One region of the Pseudomonas sp. ABa2 genome, then DNA from elsewhere that is predicted to be linked to it. Evidence: riboswitches for the same ligand, from Rfam matches in the RefSeq annotation. Region 1 holds a riboswitch; each other region holds the start of a gene.
The links. A riboswitch is a leader RNA that binds a small molecule or an ion and turns the genes downstream of it on or off. The one in region 1 is predicted to bind cobalamin.
Positions count from the first base shown of each region.

Region 2: another riboswitch for cobalamin. It lies ahead of AC1G9C_RS20945 (energy-coupling factor ABC transporter permease); the one in region 1 lies ahead of cobG (precorrin-3B synthase).
Region 3: another riboswitch for cobalamin. It lies ahead of cobO (cob(I)yrinic acid a,c-diamide adenosyltransferase); the one in region 1 lies ahead of cobG (precorrin-3B synthase).
Region 4: another riboswitch for cobalamin. It lies ahead of AC1G9C_RS03440 (TonB-dependent receptor domain-containing protein); the one in region 1 lies ahead of cobG (precorrin-3B synthase).

Region 1 is NZ_CM155239.1:5,146,814-5,150,993, forward strand. It holds gene AC1G9C_RS24745 (cobalt-precorrin-6A reductase) at 86-829, opposite strand; gene cbiE (precorrin-6y C5,15-methyltransferase (decarboxylating) subunit CbiE) at 826-2,028, opposite strand; cobalamin riboswitch at 2,085-2,277, shown strand; gene cobG (precorrin-3B synthase) at 2,375-3,688, shown strand; gene AC1G9C_RS24760 (precorrin-8X methylmutase) at 3,681-4,180, shown strand, end outside.
Region 2 is NZ_CM155239.1:4,305,485-4,309,664, reverse strand. It holds gene AC1G9C_RS20955 (acyl-CoA dehydrogenase family protein) at 1-230, shown strand, start outside; gene AC1G9C_RS20950 (carbonic anhydrase) at 284-1,027, opposite strand; cobalamin riboswitch at 1,352-1,550, shown strand; gene AC1G9C_RS20945 (energy-coupling factor ABC transporter permease) at 1,606-2,286, shown strand; gene AC1G9C_RS20940 (hypothetical protein) at 2,296-3,018, opposite strand; gene AC1G9C_RS20935 (DUF3703 domain-containing protein) at 3,123-3,452, shown strand; gene amn (AMP nucleosidase) at 3,518-4,180, shown strand, end outside.
Region 3 is NZ_CM155239.1:3,131,966-3,136,145, forward strand. It holds gene bluB (5,6-dimethylbenzimidazole synthase) at 1-477, opposite strand, end outside; gene AC1G9C_RS15025 (cobyrinic acid a,c-diamide synthase CobB) at 474-1,766, opposite strand; gene cobO (cob(I)yrinic acid a,c-diamide adenosyltransferase) at 1,763-2,374, opposite strand; cobalamin riboswitch at 2,548-2,752, opposite strand; gene AC1G9C_RS15035 (hypothetical protein) at 2,792-3,112, opposite strand; gene AC1G9C_RS15040 (O-methyltransferase) at 3,119-3,778, opposite strand; gene AC1G9C_RS15045 (C40 family peptidase) at 3,775-4,180, opposite strand, start outside.
Region 4 is NZ_CM155239.1:708,904-713,083, reverse strand. It holds gene dxs (1-deoxy-D-xylulose-5-phosphate synthase) at 1-1,880, shown strand, start outside; cobalamin riboswitch at 1,954-2,156, shown strand; gene AC1G9C_RS03440 (TonB-dependent receptor domain-containing protein) at 2,247-4,133, shown strand; gene AC1G9C_RS03435 (cobalamin-binding protein) at 4,168-4,180, opposite strand, start outside.

The sequences.
Region 1 (4,180 bases):
CCACAACGGTGGATCGATGAAGCGTGATCCACCCTAAGCCAACGCACCCGCTCTTGGGCCACAACGCAAATCCGTGGGAGGGTCTTTAGCCGTGACGGCAGCAGTCCAGTCGCCGCTGAAGCGCCTCCCACAGGGCTTCCAGCTCGGCGAATTCCCGCGTCACCGCCGGCAACGCGGGGCGACGCAACAGCAGCACCGGCAGCCCCAGCTCACGGGCGACCTGCAGCTTCGGCTCGGTAGAAGCACTGCCGCTGTTCTTGCTTACCAGCACATCGCAGCGGATGCGGGCGAACAGCGCGCGTTCCGCGTCCAGCGAGAACGGCCCGCGCGCACCGATGATCTCGGCGCGCGGCGGCGCCGGTTCGCTCTGCAGGCAGCGTACCGTCCAGTGCTGGTGCTCGGGAATCTCGTGCAGATGGGCCAGCGGCTCGCGCCCGGAGGTGAAGAACGGCCGCTGGAACGGCGCCAGCGCGCGGCTCAGCTCATCCCAGCCGTCCACCTCGCGCCAGTCGTCATCCGGGCCCGGCTGCCAGCCGGGGCGACGCAGCGCCCAGCAGGGCACGCCGGCGATCGCGGCAGCGCGGGCGGCGTTATGGCTGATCTGCGCCGCATAGGGGTGGGTCAGATCGAGCAGCAGCTCGATGCCTTCGGCGGCGATAAAGGCCGCCAGGCCTTCGGCGCCGCCAAAGCCGCCGACGCGCACGCGGCAGGCCAGGTCGTCCGGCACGCGGCCGAGGCCGGCCAGGCTGTAGACGGTCTCCGGCCCGAGGAGACGGGCCAGGCGCAGCGCCTCGCTGGTGCCGCCGAGCAGCAGGAGTCGCGCACTCACGGCTTGCGCACCGCCAGCAGGGTGATCGGCAGCGCCGCGCGCCAGGTGTCGAAGCCGCCCAGCGGCTGCGCCTGGGCCACGGTGAGCCGCAGCAGCTCGCCACCCTGCCGTTCGCGGAAGGCCACCAGCGCCGCCTCGCTTTGAATGGTCACGGCATTGGCCAACAGACGCCCGCCGGGCTTGAGCGCGTCCCAGCAATCATCAAGCACGCCGGGCACCGTGACGCCGCCGCCGATAAAGATCGCATCCGGCGCGGGCAGCCCGACCAGCGCCTCGGGCGCGTGCCCGGCGACCAGCTGCAGACCGGGTACGCCGAGGGCATCGCGGTTGTGGCGGATATGATCCTGACGGCCCTCGTTGGCCTCAACGGCGATGGCGCGGCAGGCCGGGTGCGCGCGCATCCACTCGATGCCGATGGAGCCACAGCCGGCGCCGACATCCCACAGCAGCTCGCCGGGCAGCGGCGCCAGGCGCGCCAGGGTCACTGCGCGCACGTCGCGCTTGGTCAGCTGGCCGTCGTGACGGTAGGCCTCGTCCGGCAGGCCGCAGGTCGGCGGCAGCACCTTTGCCCCGGCGTCGGCCAGGCATTCCACGGCCAGCAGGTTGAGGTCGGCGCCGCGCGGCAGGTTCCAGCTCGCGGCCAGGCCATCGAGGCGGCGCTCGTCGGGGCCGCCCAGATGTTCCAGCAGGGTCAGGCGGCTGGCGCCGAAACCACGGGCGCGCAGCGCTGCGGCGACCTGCGCAGGCGTGTCGCCATCGGCGCTCAGCACCAGCAGGCGCAGGCCGGGAAACAGCCGGGCGTTGAGCGTGGCCAGCGGCCGGCCGACCAGCGACAGCACCTCCACCTCTTGCAATGGCCAGCCCAGGCGCGCCGCCGCCAGCGACACCGAGGACGGCGCCGGCAGCACTAGCAGCTCGTCGGCCGGCACCTGCCGCGCCAGGCTGGCGCCGACGCCATAGAACATCGGGTCGCCGCTGGCCAGCACGCACAGCGCCTCGCCACGCCGGGCCAGCAGCGGCTGCAGGTCGAAGGGACTGGGCCAGGTTTCCCGTTCGCCACCGATGCACGGCGGCAGCAGCGCCAGCTGACGCGGCGCACCGACGATGCGCGTAGCCGCCAGCAGCGCGCGGCGCGCGGCCTTGCCCAGGCCGGGGTAGCCGTCTTCGCCGATGCCGACCAGGGTCAACCAGGGTTTCATCCAATGTCCTCGCGCAAGCCCGACGGAGCGCCTGTCCGCGCTCCGGGCAAAGCGGGCATAATAGCGCCTTCGTCGGTGCCCTTGAGTCGATACGACTCCGCAACGGGCCTAAGAGGGAACACGGTAAAACCGTGGCTGCCCCCGCAACTGTAAACAGCGAGTCCAATGCAATCGGCCACTGGGTAACCGGGAAGGCGCGGCGGACGAAGACCTGTCAGCCAGGAGACCTGCCGACGAACGCTGGTCGCGAGTGCCAACATCGGGCGGGGTGTACCGATGCCATGGAGTCCCCCTGTGGGCGGATTTCGCTGGTTCGGTCGCCGCGTCGTTAGCCACAGGTGACCCTTTGCTCGCGCCCGTTCGCCCTTCCGCCTGCCCCGGCCTGCTGCGCATCGTCCCCGCGCTGGACGGTGGCATCTGCCGCATCAAGCTGCCCGGCGGCGTGCTGCGCAGCGCCCAGGCACGCGCGATTGCCGAGGCGGCGCGGCATGGCGCCAGCGGTGTGCTGGAGCTGACCAACCGCAGCAACCTGCAGATCCGCGGCGTGCTGCCCGGCCAGGAAAACCCGCTGATCGACGCCCTGCTGAGCGCCGGCCTCGGTCCGCGCGTGGCCGCCGCCGACGATGTGCGCAACCTGCTGCTCAGCCCCGCCGCCGGCCTCGACCCGCAGGCGCGGATGGACGTGCGCCCGCTGGCCAGCCAATTGCTCGACCTGCTGCAGGACAGCCCGGCGCTGCACGCGTTGTCGGCCAAGTTCGCCCTGCAACTCGATGGCGGCGAAGCCCTCGCCATGCGCGAACACCCCCACGACCTGTGGCTGGCCGCCGAAGACGAACACCACTTGCTGCTGGGCCTGGCCGGCTGCCCCATGGACACGCCACTGGCGCGCATCGAGGCGAGCCAGGCGCTCGAACTGGTGCGCCAGCTGCTGCTGCTGTTCCTCGAGCTGGCCACGCCCGAGCAATCGCGGATGCGCCAGTTACTGGCGCAGATCCCGGCCAACGAACTGCTGCAGCGCCTGCAGGCACGCCTGGATTTTGCCCTGCAGCCGGCACCGGCCAGCTGGCAGCCTGCCGCCGCCGTCGAGCGCGCGCCGGCTGGGATTTATCCACAGGCGCAGGCCGGCCTGTGCATGGTCGCCACCGGCGCCCAACTGGGCCGGCTGCACGCCGAACAACTGACCACGCTGGCCGAGCTAAGCGAGCGCTATGGCGACGGCGAGCTGCGCCTGACGCCCTGGCAGGGTCTGCTGCTGGGCAACGTCCCCGAGGCCCGCGCCAGCGAGCTGCTGGCGGGGCTGGACCAGCTGGGCCTGCTGACCCAGGCCGACGAGCCGCTGCTCGGCCTGGTCGCCTGCACCGGTTCGGCCGCCTGCGCCCGCGGTTTGGCCGACAGCAAGCGCCACGCCCTGCACCTGGCCGAGCTGCTGCGCGCAAGCCACGCCCGCCCGCAGGTGCACCTCAGCGCCTGCCCGCGCAGCTGCGCCAGCGCCCGCGTGCAGCCCTACACATTGCTGGCCAGCACACCCGACCACTACCAGCTCTATCAACGCACACCCGCGGCGCCCGGTTTCGGCCGTCTGCTGGCGCCGGCGATGACCATCGACGAGGCCGGCGCCTGGTTCGCCCGCCAACACCCCGCAGGAACACCCGATGCTTGATTACATCCGCGACGGCCAGGAAATCTACCGCCGCTCCTTCGCCACCATCCGCGCCGAGGCCGACCTGGACGGCATCCCCGCCGACCTGGAGAAACTCGCCGTACGGGTGATTCATGCCTGCGGCATGGTCGACGTCGCCTCCGATCTGCGCTTCTCCGCCGGTGCCGGCGCCGCTGGCCGCGCCGCGCTGCTGGCCGGCGCGCCGATTCTCTGCGATGCGCGCATGGTCGCCGAGGGCATCACCCGCCCGCGCCTGCCGGCGAACAACCGAGTGATCTGCACCCTGCACGACGCCGGCGTGCCGGAGCTGGCCCACGAACTGGGCAACACCCGCTCGGCGGTGGCCCTGGAGCACTGGCGCGAGCACCTGGAGGGCAGCGTGGTGGTGATCGGCAATGCCCCCACCGCGCTGTTCTACCTACTGGAAATGCTCGATGCCGGCGCGCCGAAGCCGGCGCTGATCATCGGCATGCCGGTGGGCTTTATCGGCGC
Region 2 (4,180 bases), 840 kb from region 1:
TGAAGGCCGACTTTGCGGATACCGCCGACATCCAGTACCGCGCCCGCCAGCTCACCGAGGACGTGGCCGTGGCGCTGCAGGCCAAGCTGCTGCTGGAGGCCGGCAACGCCACGGTGTCCGACGCCTTTATCGCCAGCCGCCTGGAAGGCCGCGGCCGGGTCTACGGCACCCTGCCGCGCGGCGTCGACGTCGAAGCACTGCTGGCGCGCAGCATGCCGCAGCTGGGCTGAGGGAAGGGGGGGACGCGCCGGCCATCCAGTCGGCGCATCAGCGGCAGGAGGCTTTAGTCGTCGCTCTCCAGCACTTCTCGGCCATTGAGTGGCTGGATCGGCCGCGCGTTCATCGCGTACAGGTGGCGGAACTGTGCCAGTTGCGCCTGGGACAGCTCGACCGGCTGCTTCAGTACGCGCCATTGCACGTTCTCGCTGCACGGCGGGGTGGTCAGCGAGCCGGCGAAGGCATAGTAGCCCTGCTGCGGCGGCAGTAGGGTTTGCGGGGCGAAGCTGTCGGCCAGCTCGACTTTCTCGCCCGCCCTGGTCGGCATGGCATCGAACACCTGACCCAGAGCCTGATTCTGCTCGCCTTCCCTGAACAGCACTGCCACCACCGCCAGGCGGCCATCGGCGGCTTGGTGGACGAAGTGCGCGACCATCGGGAATGCCCGCCCGGCGATGTGCTCCTCGCTTGGCGTGTGGAAATGGAACTGCACCAGGCGGTAGGGCTCGCCGTCGATCTCGACGCCGCCGGCATTGGCCAGGTTCACCTGGACGGTGTGGCCGTTGTTCACTACCTCCGCTGGGCTGGCCTGGTAGTCGAACATGATGCGCGGCAGGGAGGCTCGCGTGGCATCGCGGATGTCGATCGGCGATTGGGCATGGCCAATCGCGCAGGTTTCGTAGCCTGGGGCCAGCTGGGACCAGTGTGCGGGGCCCTCCTTGCCCTGGTAGTTCCAGTGCGGTTGCTGCTCGGCAGCCATGGCGCCGGTTGCGAACAGGGCTGTCAACGCGACGATCAGGGGTTTCTTCATATGCGCTCTCGTTACCGGATGATGGATCTGCGGGCTCGCGTGATCTGCAGTCGGCGCGGGTGCAGGAACACTACGATTGCCTTGTAATAAATGGTTACATATACCCGCGCGCAACGTGACGGTTGCCGCACTGGCGGGGAAGCGAGCGCCTCCAGCACCGCATCTGCTCAGCCAGTGAGGCGCTCCTGCCGCGGATGCCCCTCAGCCGTCGCGACGCGAGCGACAGATCAGTGACAGGCCCGGCTCTGGTGGGTTCCGAATCTCGCCGAGGAGCCTGGTGCGGGCGCGGTTGAGAGCGGGCGCTGTCTTTTGTCCGTGCGGCCGGGTAAGGTGGCCGCCGATGGTTCCGGCCCCAGGGTCGGATGAAAAGGGAACAGGGTGCGGCGCCGCGTCGCCAATGCCCTGGCTGCCCCCGCAACTGTAAGCGGCGAACGACGCCCATATGCCACTGGCCCACAGGCCGGGAAGGCGGGCGAAGTGTCGAGCCGCGAGCCAGGAGACCTGCCATCGCCGTCGGGCGCTTGCGCCCATCCCCTCCATCCGGATCGTCGCGCGGTGGGCGCGACCAAGGAACCCTTATGCATATCGAACCCGGCGTCGTCGAAGGCGCCAAGATCCTGCTCAGCTACGCCACTGCCGTCACCGGCCTCGGCCTGACCGCCAAACTGGCCCGCGATGCCATCCGCGACAACGGCGGGGTGGTCGCCCTGGCGCTACGCAGCCTGTTGACCACCGCCCTGGTGTTCTGCTTCTTCGAGGTCCTGCCGCGTCATCCGGTGGGCGTCTCGGAGGTCCACCTGATCCTCGGCTCGACCCTGCTGCTGCTGTTCGGCGCCGGCGCCGCGGCCATCGGTCTGGCCGTCGGCCTGCTGTTGCAAGGGCTGCTGTTCGCCCAGTTCGACCTGCCGCAGTACGGCATGAACGTCACCACCCTGCTGCTGCCGCTGTGGGGCATCCAGCTGCTGGCCAAGCGCATCGTCGCGCCGGGCACCGCCTACGTGGATCTCTCCTACAAGCAGGCGCTGGCGCTGTCGACCGCCTACCAGGGCGGCATCGTCGCCTGGGTGGCGTTCTGGGCCTTCTACGGTCAGGGCTTCGCCGGCGACAACCTGGCGGCGGTGGGCAGCTTCGGCCTGGCCTACATGAGCGTGATCCTGATCGAGCCGCTGATCGATCTGGGCGTGCTGGCCGCGGCCAAGGCGCTGGCGCGTTTCAGCCAGGGTCCGCTGTTCAACGTGCGCCTGCACCAGGCCGCCTGACCCGTAGCGTTACTTGCGGCGCTGCCAGATCATCTTGCCGGTATTGCTCTCGGTGACCAGGTACGGGTCGCTGAAGCGATAGTAAGCGGCGGGCTGGTAGTAGGCGGCGCCGTCCAGGCGCACCAGCAGCACGCCGTTGTCGCTGCGCCAGCGGCCGCGGTACTGCAGTTCGCCCGGGCTGTTGAAACTCCAGTCGCTGCCGCCGCCGGCCGCCAGGCTCCATTGTGCGACGCTGCCGTCGGCGCCCAGCTGCAGGGTCAGCAGGGTGGCGAAAGCGGCGAAGCTGGCGCCGCCGCTGTTGATCTGCTTCTCGTGAATCCAGGTGCCGATCAGCGCCGGGTCCAGGCGTTTCGCCGCGACTGGCGCGTCGGCCGGCGCGCCACGCTGGAACAGCGCCTGGCGCTCCAGCACCTGGCCGTTGCGCGGGTCGCGCGCGGCGATGCTGACGTTGAGCATGGCGTTGGCGTAGGTGGCGTTCATATTGGCGATCACCAGCCCGGACTGCGGGTCGCTGATCTCGGCGCGCAGCAACTGGCCGTCGTAATGACCCTTGAGGTTCAGGCGCAGACGCTGGTTTTCCACATACTGCCCTTCCACCGTCTGGCCCTGGCTGTTCAGGATCAGTTCGGCCGGCAGGCCGTCGAGGTTGGCGTGGTAGTGGCCGTCCAGCTCGCCGGCGAGCAGGACGGGAGCGAGCAGGGGCAGCAGGAGCAGGCTGAGCAGGCGTGGCATGGGGCGGCCCTCGGGCAGGCGCTATGCGGCTAAGCCTAGTCGCTTGACCGCGGGGCCGCCCCAGGCTTGCAGACTGTCCCGGTCGCCTACTCTGGAGCACCGCCATGAACCGTCGCCAAGCCTTCCACCACGAACTGCAACTGGCCCGCCGTCTGCGCTGCCTGGGCGATGCCGCGGGCGAACTGCGCCATCTGGAGCGTGCCCATATCCTCAGCCAGCCGAGTTTTCTCCAGCACGGCCTGAGCCACTGGCTGATGCTGCTGTGGGCCTGGCGCCGGCGCGACTGGGCCGAGCTGGTCGCGCAGCTGCTGCGTCTGCCGGGCAGCCTGGGGTCGCTGCTGGGCCTCTACCCGCTGGGCAATCCCGGCACGCGCCGGGTCGGGCCGCTGACGCCGCAGCCCGTGCCGGAGGATCTTGCTCGCCTGCTGCGCTGAGCGCTATGCCTGGCGCTGCCGGAACAGGCAAGATAGGGGCGTTCGATCAACCAGGAAGGTGCGCCGTGAAACCCTGTGCCGATGAATTCGTCGTTGCCTTTACCCCGGAAGAGGCGGTCGACCGCCTCGCCGCCCTCCACCAGCAGGCCACCGGCGCCCTCAGCCGGGCGCTGAAACGCTACCTCAAGGAGCGCATCAAGCCCGACGCCGGCGAGCATTGTCTGTTCCGCTATCCCGAGCTGCGCCTGACCTACCTGTGCCAGGGCGAGGTGCCGACCACCGTGCGCGCCTACGCCAAGGTGCAGGTGCCGGGTACCTACAGCGTCACCGTGACCCAGCCGGCGGCCTTTCGCAAATACCTGCTGGAGCAGCTGCGGCCGCTGATGCACGACTTCACCCTGCGCGTGGAAGTCGGCATGAGCCAGCAGAACATTCCCTATCCCTACGTGGTGGAGCAGGGCGACGAGCTGGCCGGCAGCGGGGTGACCGCCGCCGAGCTGGCGCGGGTGTTCCCCAGCACCGACCTGTCCGCCGCCACCGACGGCACCGCCGACGGCCTGTACGACTGGGAGAACACCGACCCGCTGCCGCTGGCGCTGTTCGACGCGGCCCGGGTGGATTTCTCCCTGCGCCGCCTGGTGCACTACACCGGCAGCGACTGGCGCCACGTGCAGCCGTGGATTCTGCTGACCAACTACCACCGCTACGTCGACCAGTTCATCCGCCAT
Region 3 (4,180 bases), 2.0 Mb from region 1:
GGGCTCGAACAACGACACCCAGCCCAGGCCCAAGCCTTCGGCGCGGGCGGCCAGCCAGAGATTCTGAATGGCGCAGGCCACCGACGCCATATCCATTTCCGGCAGGGTGCGGCGGCCGAAGACATGCTTTTGGCGCCCGTCCATCAACGCCACCGCCAGCAGCTCGGCGCACTCGCGAATACCCTCGACCTTGAGCCGCATGAATTCATCGGAGCGTTCGCCCAGCGCCTCGGCGGTGCGCACCCGCTCAGCCTCCACCAGCGCGTAGGCGGCTTCGCGCAATTGCGGGTCGCTGATGCGCAGAAAGCGCCAGGGCTGCATCAGGCCGACGCTGGGTGCGCGGTGCGCCGCCTCCAGCAGGCGTGCCAGCACCTCGGCCGGCACCTCGCCGCCACTGAAATGACGCATGTCGCGGCGCTCGGCGATGGCGCGATAGACCGCGGCGCGCTCAGCGGCGCTGAAGGCCTGGTCGCTCATGGACGCAACAGCGCCGCCGCCGCCAGGGGATTGGACGGCAGGTAGAAGTGGATATAGCTGGCCGTCAGCCGTCCCAGGCGATAGACCGCCTCGGCCACCGCCTTGCCGTTCGGGCAACGGCCCAGAGCCAGCGGCGCCAGCGGGCTGTCCAGGCGCGAATGGTGGTAGCTGTGGCCACGCAGCTCGCCTTCCGGCAACGTCACCTGCTGCAGGGCCAGGGCGGTCAATCGCGGTTGCAGCGCGGCGCGGCCGGCCAGCAGGCCGAGCATGCGGCCGCTGGCGCCCTGCTTGTCGGCCAGCTCGTCGAGCAGATAGAGCATGCCGCCGCACTCGGCGAGGATCGGCTTGCCGGCCTGGTGATGGGCGCGGATCGCCGCGGCCATGGCCTGGTTGCCTTGCAGCTGGGCCAGATGCAATTCGGGGTAGCCGCCGGGCAGGTAGAGGCTGTCCACCTGCGGCAGGCCGTCGCCGGCCAGCGGCGAGAAGAATTCGAGTTCGGCGCCCAGCTCGCGCAGCAGATCGAGGTTGGCCTGGTAGAGAAAGGCGAAGGCGCCATCGCGCGCCACGCCGATGCGCACGCCGGCCAGCAGCGGCTCGACCACCCGCGGCGGCGGCGCGGCAAAGCGCACCGGTGCCGGCAAGGCCACCTCGGCGCTGGCGGCCAGGGCATCGGCGGCGGCATCCAGGCGCGCATCCAGGTCGGCCAGCTCCTGCGCCTGCACCAACCCCAGGTGGCGGCTGGGCAGCTCCACCGCGGCATTGCGCGGCAGCGCGCCGTACCAGCGGATAGTCGGCGGCAGCGCAGCGCGCAGGATCTCGCCGTGACGGGCGCTGGCCACCCGGTTGCCGAGCACGCCGGCGAACGGCAGGTCGGGCTGGAAGGTCGCCAGGCCATGGGCCAGGGCGCCGAAGGTCTGGGCCATGGCCGAACCGTCGATCACCCCCAGCACCGGCACGCCGAACTGCCGCGCCAGGTCGGCCGCCGAGGGCTGGCCGTCGAACAGGCCCATCACCCCCTCGATCAGGATCAGCTCGGCCTCGCCCGCCGCCTGCCAGAGCAGGCGGCGGCTCTCCGCCTCGCCGACCATGGCCAGGTCGAGCTGGTACACCGGCGCGCCGCTGGCGCGGGCGAGGATCATCGGGTCGAGGAAATCCGGGCCGCACTTGAACACCCGCACCCGCCGACCCTGACGGCTGTGCAGGCGCGCCAGGGCGGCGGTGACGGTGGTCTTGCCCTGCCCCGAGGCTGGCGCGGCGATCAGCAGCGCCGGGCACTGGCGCGAGGTCAAAACTCCACCCCCTTCTGCGCCTTCACCCCGGCCTTGAAGGCATGCTTGACCAGGCCCATCTCGGTCACCGTATCGGCCGCCTCGATCATCCCCGGCAAGGCGCCGCGCCCGGTCACCACCACGTGCTGCGAGAGCGGCCGCGCCTGGATATCGGCGAGCACCGCATCGAGCTGCAGATAACCGTGCTTGAGGGCGATATTCAGCTCGTCCAGCACCACCAGGCCGACGCCCTCGTCGCTCAGCAGGCGCTGCGCCACGGCCCAGGCCTCGCCCGCCTTGGCGATATCGCGCTGGCGATCCTGGGTCTCCCAGGTGAAGCCCTCGCCCATCACGTGGTAGCTGACTTCCTCGGGAAAACGGCGGAAGAAGGCCTCCTCGCCGGTGCTGGCGGCGCCTTTGATGAATTGCACCACGCCGACTTTGATGCCGTGGCCGAGGGCGCGGGCGACCATGCCGAAGGCGCTGCTGCTCTTGCCCTTGCCGTTGCCGCTGTGCACCAGCAGCAGGCCGTACTGGTCCTGGGCCTGGGCGATCTTCGCGTCGATCAGCGCCTTCTTGCGCGCCATGCGCGCCTGGTGCCGGGCGTCGCGATCAGCCGATTCGCTCATCGAAGTTTCCTGGTCTGCGGGCATCCGGGCGCGGGCCGCCGTGCACGACTGGCAAGCTGGCGTGGCGGCATCGTTACGCTCCCGAACACACTGGGCTGGACAAGGCAGGCGGAGAACGGCGCGCGCAGGCCACCGGGAAGGCGAGCCCGCACGCCAGACAACGCCCTCCGCGATGCCGTGGACTGCAGCAGGCCGGTCTCCGGGCTTGTGAGCGAGCCTCGCGGGCTAGCGCCGCGCCTTCCCATGCACGAAGCACAGTGGCAATAGAGCGGCGTTTGACTCACCTACCGTTGCGGGGGCAGCGCCGGATTCTGTACCGGCTTCCCTGTTTCACCTCGTACGCGCGTGGCGTCGGGCACCTGAAGCAAGGCGCGCAGGGTAGAGGCTGGCCGCCTCGCCCGTCAACGCCGACGCGACTCAGTGGCGGGGGACGAAGCCGGCCGGCTTGCGCGCCAGCCACTCGACGAAACCGCGCAAGCGCTCGTCGCCCAGCAACGCTTCGCGGCTGTTGTAGCTCAGTGCCAGCTCCTTCTCGCTGAACAGCCGGTGGATCTGGTTATGGCAGGCGCGACAGACCCAGAGCGTGGCCGTGATGCGTTCGTGGCGGGGATAGCGCTTCTGCACATAGGCCTTGTCGTGCAGGGCCTTGGGGATCAGGTGGTGACGGGTCAGCGCCACCGACCGCGCGCACAGTTCGCAGGCGTCGGGCTGGGGCGGCAGACGGATGGCGTCGGCCACGGCGGCTCAGCGCTTGCGGCACAGGGTCAGGCCGTCGCCCAGCGGCAGCAGCGACAGCTCGACGCGCGCATCGTCCTTGAGCGCCCGGTTCAGCGCCTGAATGGCGCGGGTGTCGGCGCTGTCCGGCTGCGGCTGCAACACCCGGCCGCTCCACAGGGTGTTGTCGAACAGCAGCAGGCCGCCCTGGCGCAACAGGCGCAGCGCCTGCTCCAGGTAGGCCGGGTAGTTGGCCTTGTCGGCGTCGACGAAGATCAGGTCGAAGTCGCCCTGCCCTTCGTGCTCCAGCGCCGCCAGGCTGTCCAGCGCCGGGCCCAGACGCCATTGGATACGCTCGGCCAGACCGGCCTCGGCGAAATAGCGGCGCGCGGTGGCGTTGTAGTCGCCGGGCAGGTCGCAGCAGATCAGCTGACCCTGCGGCCCCATGGCATCGGCTAGGCAAATGGCGCTGTAGCCGGTGAAGGTGCCGACCTCGACGATCCGCCGCGCGCCGACCAGCCGCACCAGCAGGGCCATGAACTGACCCTGCTCCGGGGCGATCTGCCAGCGCGCCTCGCTCAGCTGCGCAGTTTCCGCGCGCAGGCGGGCGAGCAACGGCGACTCGCGCAGGGAGACGTCCAGCAGGTACTGGTAAAGCGCGTCGTCGAGCTGCAGGCTGCGCTGGGTCACGGATTGCGCGCCAGTTCGGGGGCGAGCACGCGCTTGGCGTCCAGATAGGCGCGCTGCCAGTAGCTGTTGTCCAGGCTGTCCAGGCGCACCGTGCCGCCCGAAGACGGCGCGTGGACGAAACGTCCCTCGCCGACATAGATGCCGGCATGACTGACGCCGCGCCCGCCGTTGGTGGCGAAGAACACCAGGTCGCCGCTCTGCAGGGCGTCGCGGCGCACCTTGGGGCTGCGCATGGCGCTCAGCTCGCGGGTCGAACGCGGCAGGCTGATGCCGGCGGCGTCGCGATAGACGTAGCCGATCAGGCCGCTGCAGTCGAAACCGCCGTCTGGGGTATTGCCGCCGTAGCGATAGGGCGTGCCGACCAGGCCGAGGGCGCGGAACAGCACGTCATCGGCGCCGCCC
Region 4 (4,180 bases), 750 kb from region 1:
GCGAGCGCCCGCTGACGCCCCTGCTGGACCGCGCCAACACGCCGGACGAGCTGCGCCGGCTGGCCGAAGCGGACCTGGAAACCCTCGCCGACGAACTGCGCCAGTACCTGCTGTACAGCGTCGGCCAGAGCGGTGGCCATTTCGGCGCCGGCCTCGGCGTGATCGAGCTGACCATCGCCCTGCATTACGTCTTCGACACCCCCGACGACCGCCTGGTGTGGGACGTCGGCCACCAGGCCTACCCGCACAAGATCCTCACCGGCCGCCGCGAGCGCATGGCCACGCTGCGCCAGAAGGACGGCCTGGCCGCCTTCCCGCGCCGCAGCGAGAGCGAGTACGACACCTTCGGCGTCGGCCACTCCAGCACCAGCATCAGCGCCGCACTGGGCATGGCCATCGCCGCCCGCCTGCAGGGCGAGCGGCGCAAGAGCGTGGCGGTGATCGGCGACGGCGCGCTGACCGCCGGCATGGCCTTCGAGGCGCTCAACCACGCCAGCGAGGTCGGCGCCAACATGCTGGTGGTGCTCAACGACAACGACATGTCGATCTCCAAGAATGTCGGCGGGCTGTCCAACTACCTGGCCAAGATCCTCTCCAGCCGCACCTACGCCAGCATGCGCGAGGGCAGCAAGAAGATCCTCTCGCGCCTGCCTGGCGCCTGGGAGATCGCGCGCAAGACCGAGGAACACGCCAAGGGCATGCTGGTACCCGGCACCCTGTTCGAGGAACTGGGCTGGAACTATATCGGCCCCATCGACGGCCACGACCTGCCCACCCTGCTCGCCACCCTGCGCAATATGCGCGACCTGGACGGCCCGCAGTTCCTCCATGTGGTGACCAAGAAGGGCAAGGGCTTCGCCCCGGCCGAGGCCGACCCGATCGGCTACCACGCCATTACCAAGCTGGAGCCGGTCAAGCCCGATGCCGCGCCGCTCTCCAGCCAGAAACGGCCGGCCGGCCCGAAATACTCCAACGTGTTCGGCCAGTGGCTGTGCGACATGGCCGCAGCAGACTCGCGCCTGGTCGGCATCACCCCGGCGATGAAGGAAGGCTCGGACCTGGTGGCCTTCGCCGAACGCTTCCCGGCGCGCTACTTCGATGTCGCCATCGCCGAGCAGCACGCCGTCACCCTGGCCGCCGGCATGGCCTGCGACGGGGTCAAGCCGGTGGTGGCGATCTACTCGACCTTCCTCCAGCGCGGCTACGACCAGCTGATCCACGACGTGGCGGTGCAGAACCTCGACGTGCTGTTCGCCATCGACCGCGCCGGCCTGGTCGGCGAGGACGGCCCGACCCACGCCGGCAGCTTCGATATCTCCTACCTGCGCTGCATCCCCGGCATGCTGGTGATGACCCCCAGCGACGAGAACGAGCTGCGCCGCATGCTCACCACCGGCTACCTGTTCGACGGCCCGGCGGCGGTGCGCTACCCGCGCGGCAGCGGCCCCAACGCCACCATCGACCCAGGCCTGGCGCCGCTGGAAATCGGCAAGGGCCTGATCCGTCGCCAGGGCCGCCGCGTCGCCCTGCTGGCCTTCGGCGTGCAACTGGCCGAGGCGCTGCAGGTCGGCGAGACGCTGGACGCCACGGTGGTCGACATGCGTTTCGTCAAACCGCTGGACGCCGCCCTGCTGCGCGAACTGGCGGCCAGCCACGAGCTGCTGGTGAGCATCGAGGAAAACGCGGTGATGGGCGGCGCCGGCAGCGCGGTCGGCGAGTTCCTCGCCGCCGAGAACATCGTCAAGCCGCTGCTGCAGCTGGGCCTGCCCGACTACTACGTCGAACACGCCAAGCCGGCGCAGATGCTCAAAGAATGCGGCCTCGACCAGGCCGGCATCGAAGCCGCGGTGCGCGCGCGCCTGGCCCAGTTGCCCGCCTGAACATGAGACCCGCTCATCGCTGAATGAGCGGACCTTGCTTGTCATTCATCCCGCCGCGCACTAGGGTGCGCGGCATTGCATGTTCCGCCAGGGTGCGCCGCTAACACGGCGTGAAACGGGAAGTCGGTGCGCCCATCCGGGCAATCCCGACGCTGCCCCCGCAACGGTAATCGACGGCAGGCCGCAAGCCTGCACCTTGTCCACGGCCACTGGGTATTCCCGGGAAGGCGGACCGGGGTCGTGAGCCCGGAGACCGGCCCCGGCGGTGCGACTGGTGTTGCGGAGGGCCGCACCGTCAAGCGCCGCCCTGCGCGCGCTTGCCCCTGCCCTCCTCGAACGTCTGCCGACCTTTGAGGAATATCCCTGATGAAACTGTCCCCCCTGGCCCTGGCCATCGCCGTTCTGCCCGGCCTCGCCCTGGCCGCCGAACCCTACGCCGCCGAGCCGCTGGTGATCACCTCCGGGCGCCTGGCCGAACCGCAAGCCCAGGCCACCGCCGCCACCACGGTGTTCGAGCGGGCGGATATCGAGCGTTTGCAGGTCAGCAGCGTGCCCGATCTGCTCAGCCGCGTCCCTGGCGTATCCATCGTGCAGAACGGCGGCCGCGGCAGCCTGACCAGCCTGTTTCTGCGTGGCGCCAACGCCAACCAGACTCTGGTGCTGGTCGACGGCGTGCGTCTGAATGCCGCCGCCAGCGGCCTGGCCCGCCTGGAATTCCTCAGCCCCGAGCAGATCGAGCGCATCGAGGTGGTGCGCGGCCCACGTTCGGCGCTGTATGGCGCCGACGCCATCGGCGGGGTGATCCAGATTTTCACCCGCCAGGGCGAGGCCGGCCTGCAACCGCGCCTGCGCCTGGCCGCCGGTAGCCAGCAGACCTTCGAACGCAGCCTGGGACTGTCCGGCGGCGACCAGCGCACGCGTTTCGACCTCGGCGCCAGCCTGGTCGAGCGCGCCGGCTTCGACCGCTCAGCAGACGCTCGCGGCTATGACGGCGACCACGACGGCCTGCGCCGCAAGGCCTTCAACCTGAGCCTGCAGCACCGCTTCAACGAACGCCTCGAAGGCGGTCTGAGCCTGCTCGAACAGCATGGCGAGAGCGAGTACGACGACCTGTTCAGCTTCGTGCCGGGCAACCCCAGCGAGCGCTTCAGCGTTTCCACTGCCGCGGCCCATCTCGAGGCGCAGCTCGCCGAGCGCTGGAGCAGTCGCCTGGAGCTCGGCCACGGCGAGGACAAGAGCGACAACCGCGACCCGCTGAACGCCAGCAACAACTATCAGTACAACACCTACCGCGACAGCGCGGGCTGGCTCAACACCCTGCAACTGAGCGACGCCCAGCAGCTGCTGCTCGGTCTCGACTGGTACGAGGACCGCCTGGGCAGCGACAGCGAGTTCAGCCAGACCGAGCGCTGGAACCGGGCCGCCTTCGTCCAGCACCGCTTCCGTGGCGAGGGCTTCGCCACCGAGCTGGGCCTGCGCCACGACGACAACCAGCAGTTCGGCAGCGAGAACACCTGGAACGCGGCACTGAGCCTGGACCTGAGCGAGCGTCTCGAGCTGCTGCTGAGCTACGGCGAGGGCTTCCACGCGCCGACCTTCAACGACCTGTATTTCCCCACCAGCTCGTTCTATGGCGGCAACCCGAACCTGGCCCCCGAGCGCTCGAAGACCTACGAGGTGCAACTGCGCGGCGAGCACCTGGACAGCCGCTGGAGCCTGTCGGCCTACCGCACCGAGGTCGAAGACCTGATCACCGTAGTCAGCGATCCGCTGACCTTCTTCAGCACCCCGATGAACGTCAACCAGGCACGCCTGCAAGGCCTGGAACTGAGCCTGGAACGCGAGGTGCTGGGCTGGCAGGCCGCTCTCGGCGCCAGCCTGCTCGACCCACGTGATCGCGACAGCGGCCACACCCTGCCGCGCCGCGCCAAACGCAGCCTGAGCCTGGATCTGGACCGTCAGTTCGGCGCCTTCGCCGCCGGCCTCACCTGGCAGGCCGTCTCCGGGCGCTACGACGATGCCGCCAACACCCGCGAGATCGCCGGCTACGGCCTGCTGGGCGCGCGGGCCAGCTGGCGGATGAACGAGGAGCTGCTGTGGCAGGTCAAGGTCGACAACCTGCTGGACAAGGACTATTCCCAGGCGCTGTACAGCCGACCGAACGACCCCTTCTTCGGTAGCGTGAGTTACTACGGCTACCGCGAGGAAGGCCGCAGCGCCCTGCTCTCGCTGACCTGGACGCCGCAACTCTGATCCCGGTGCTCACGGTGCACCAAGCCGCTCCAGGCTAACGCGCCGTG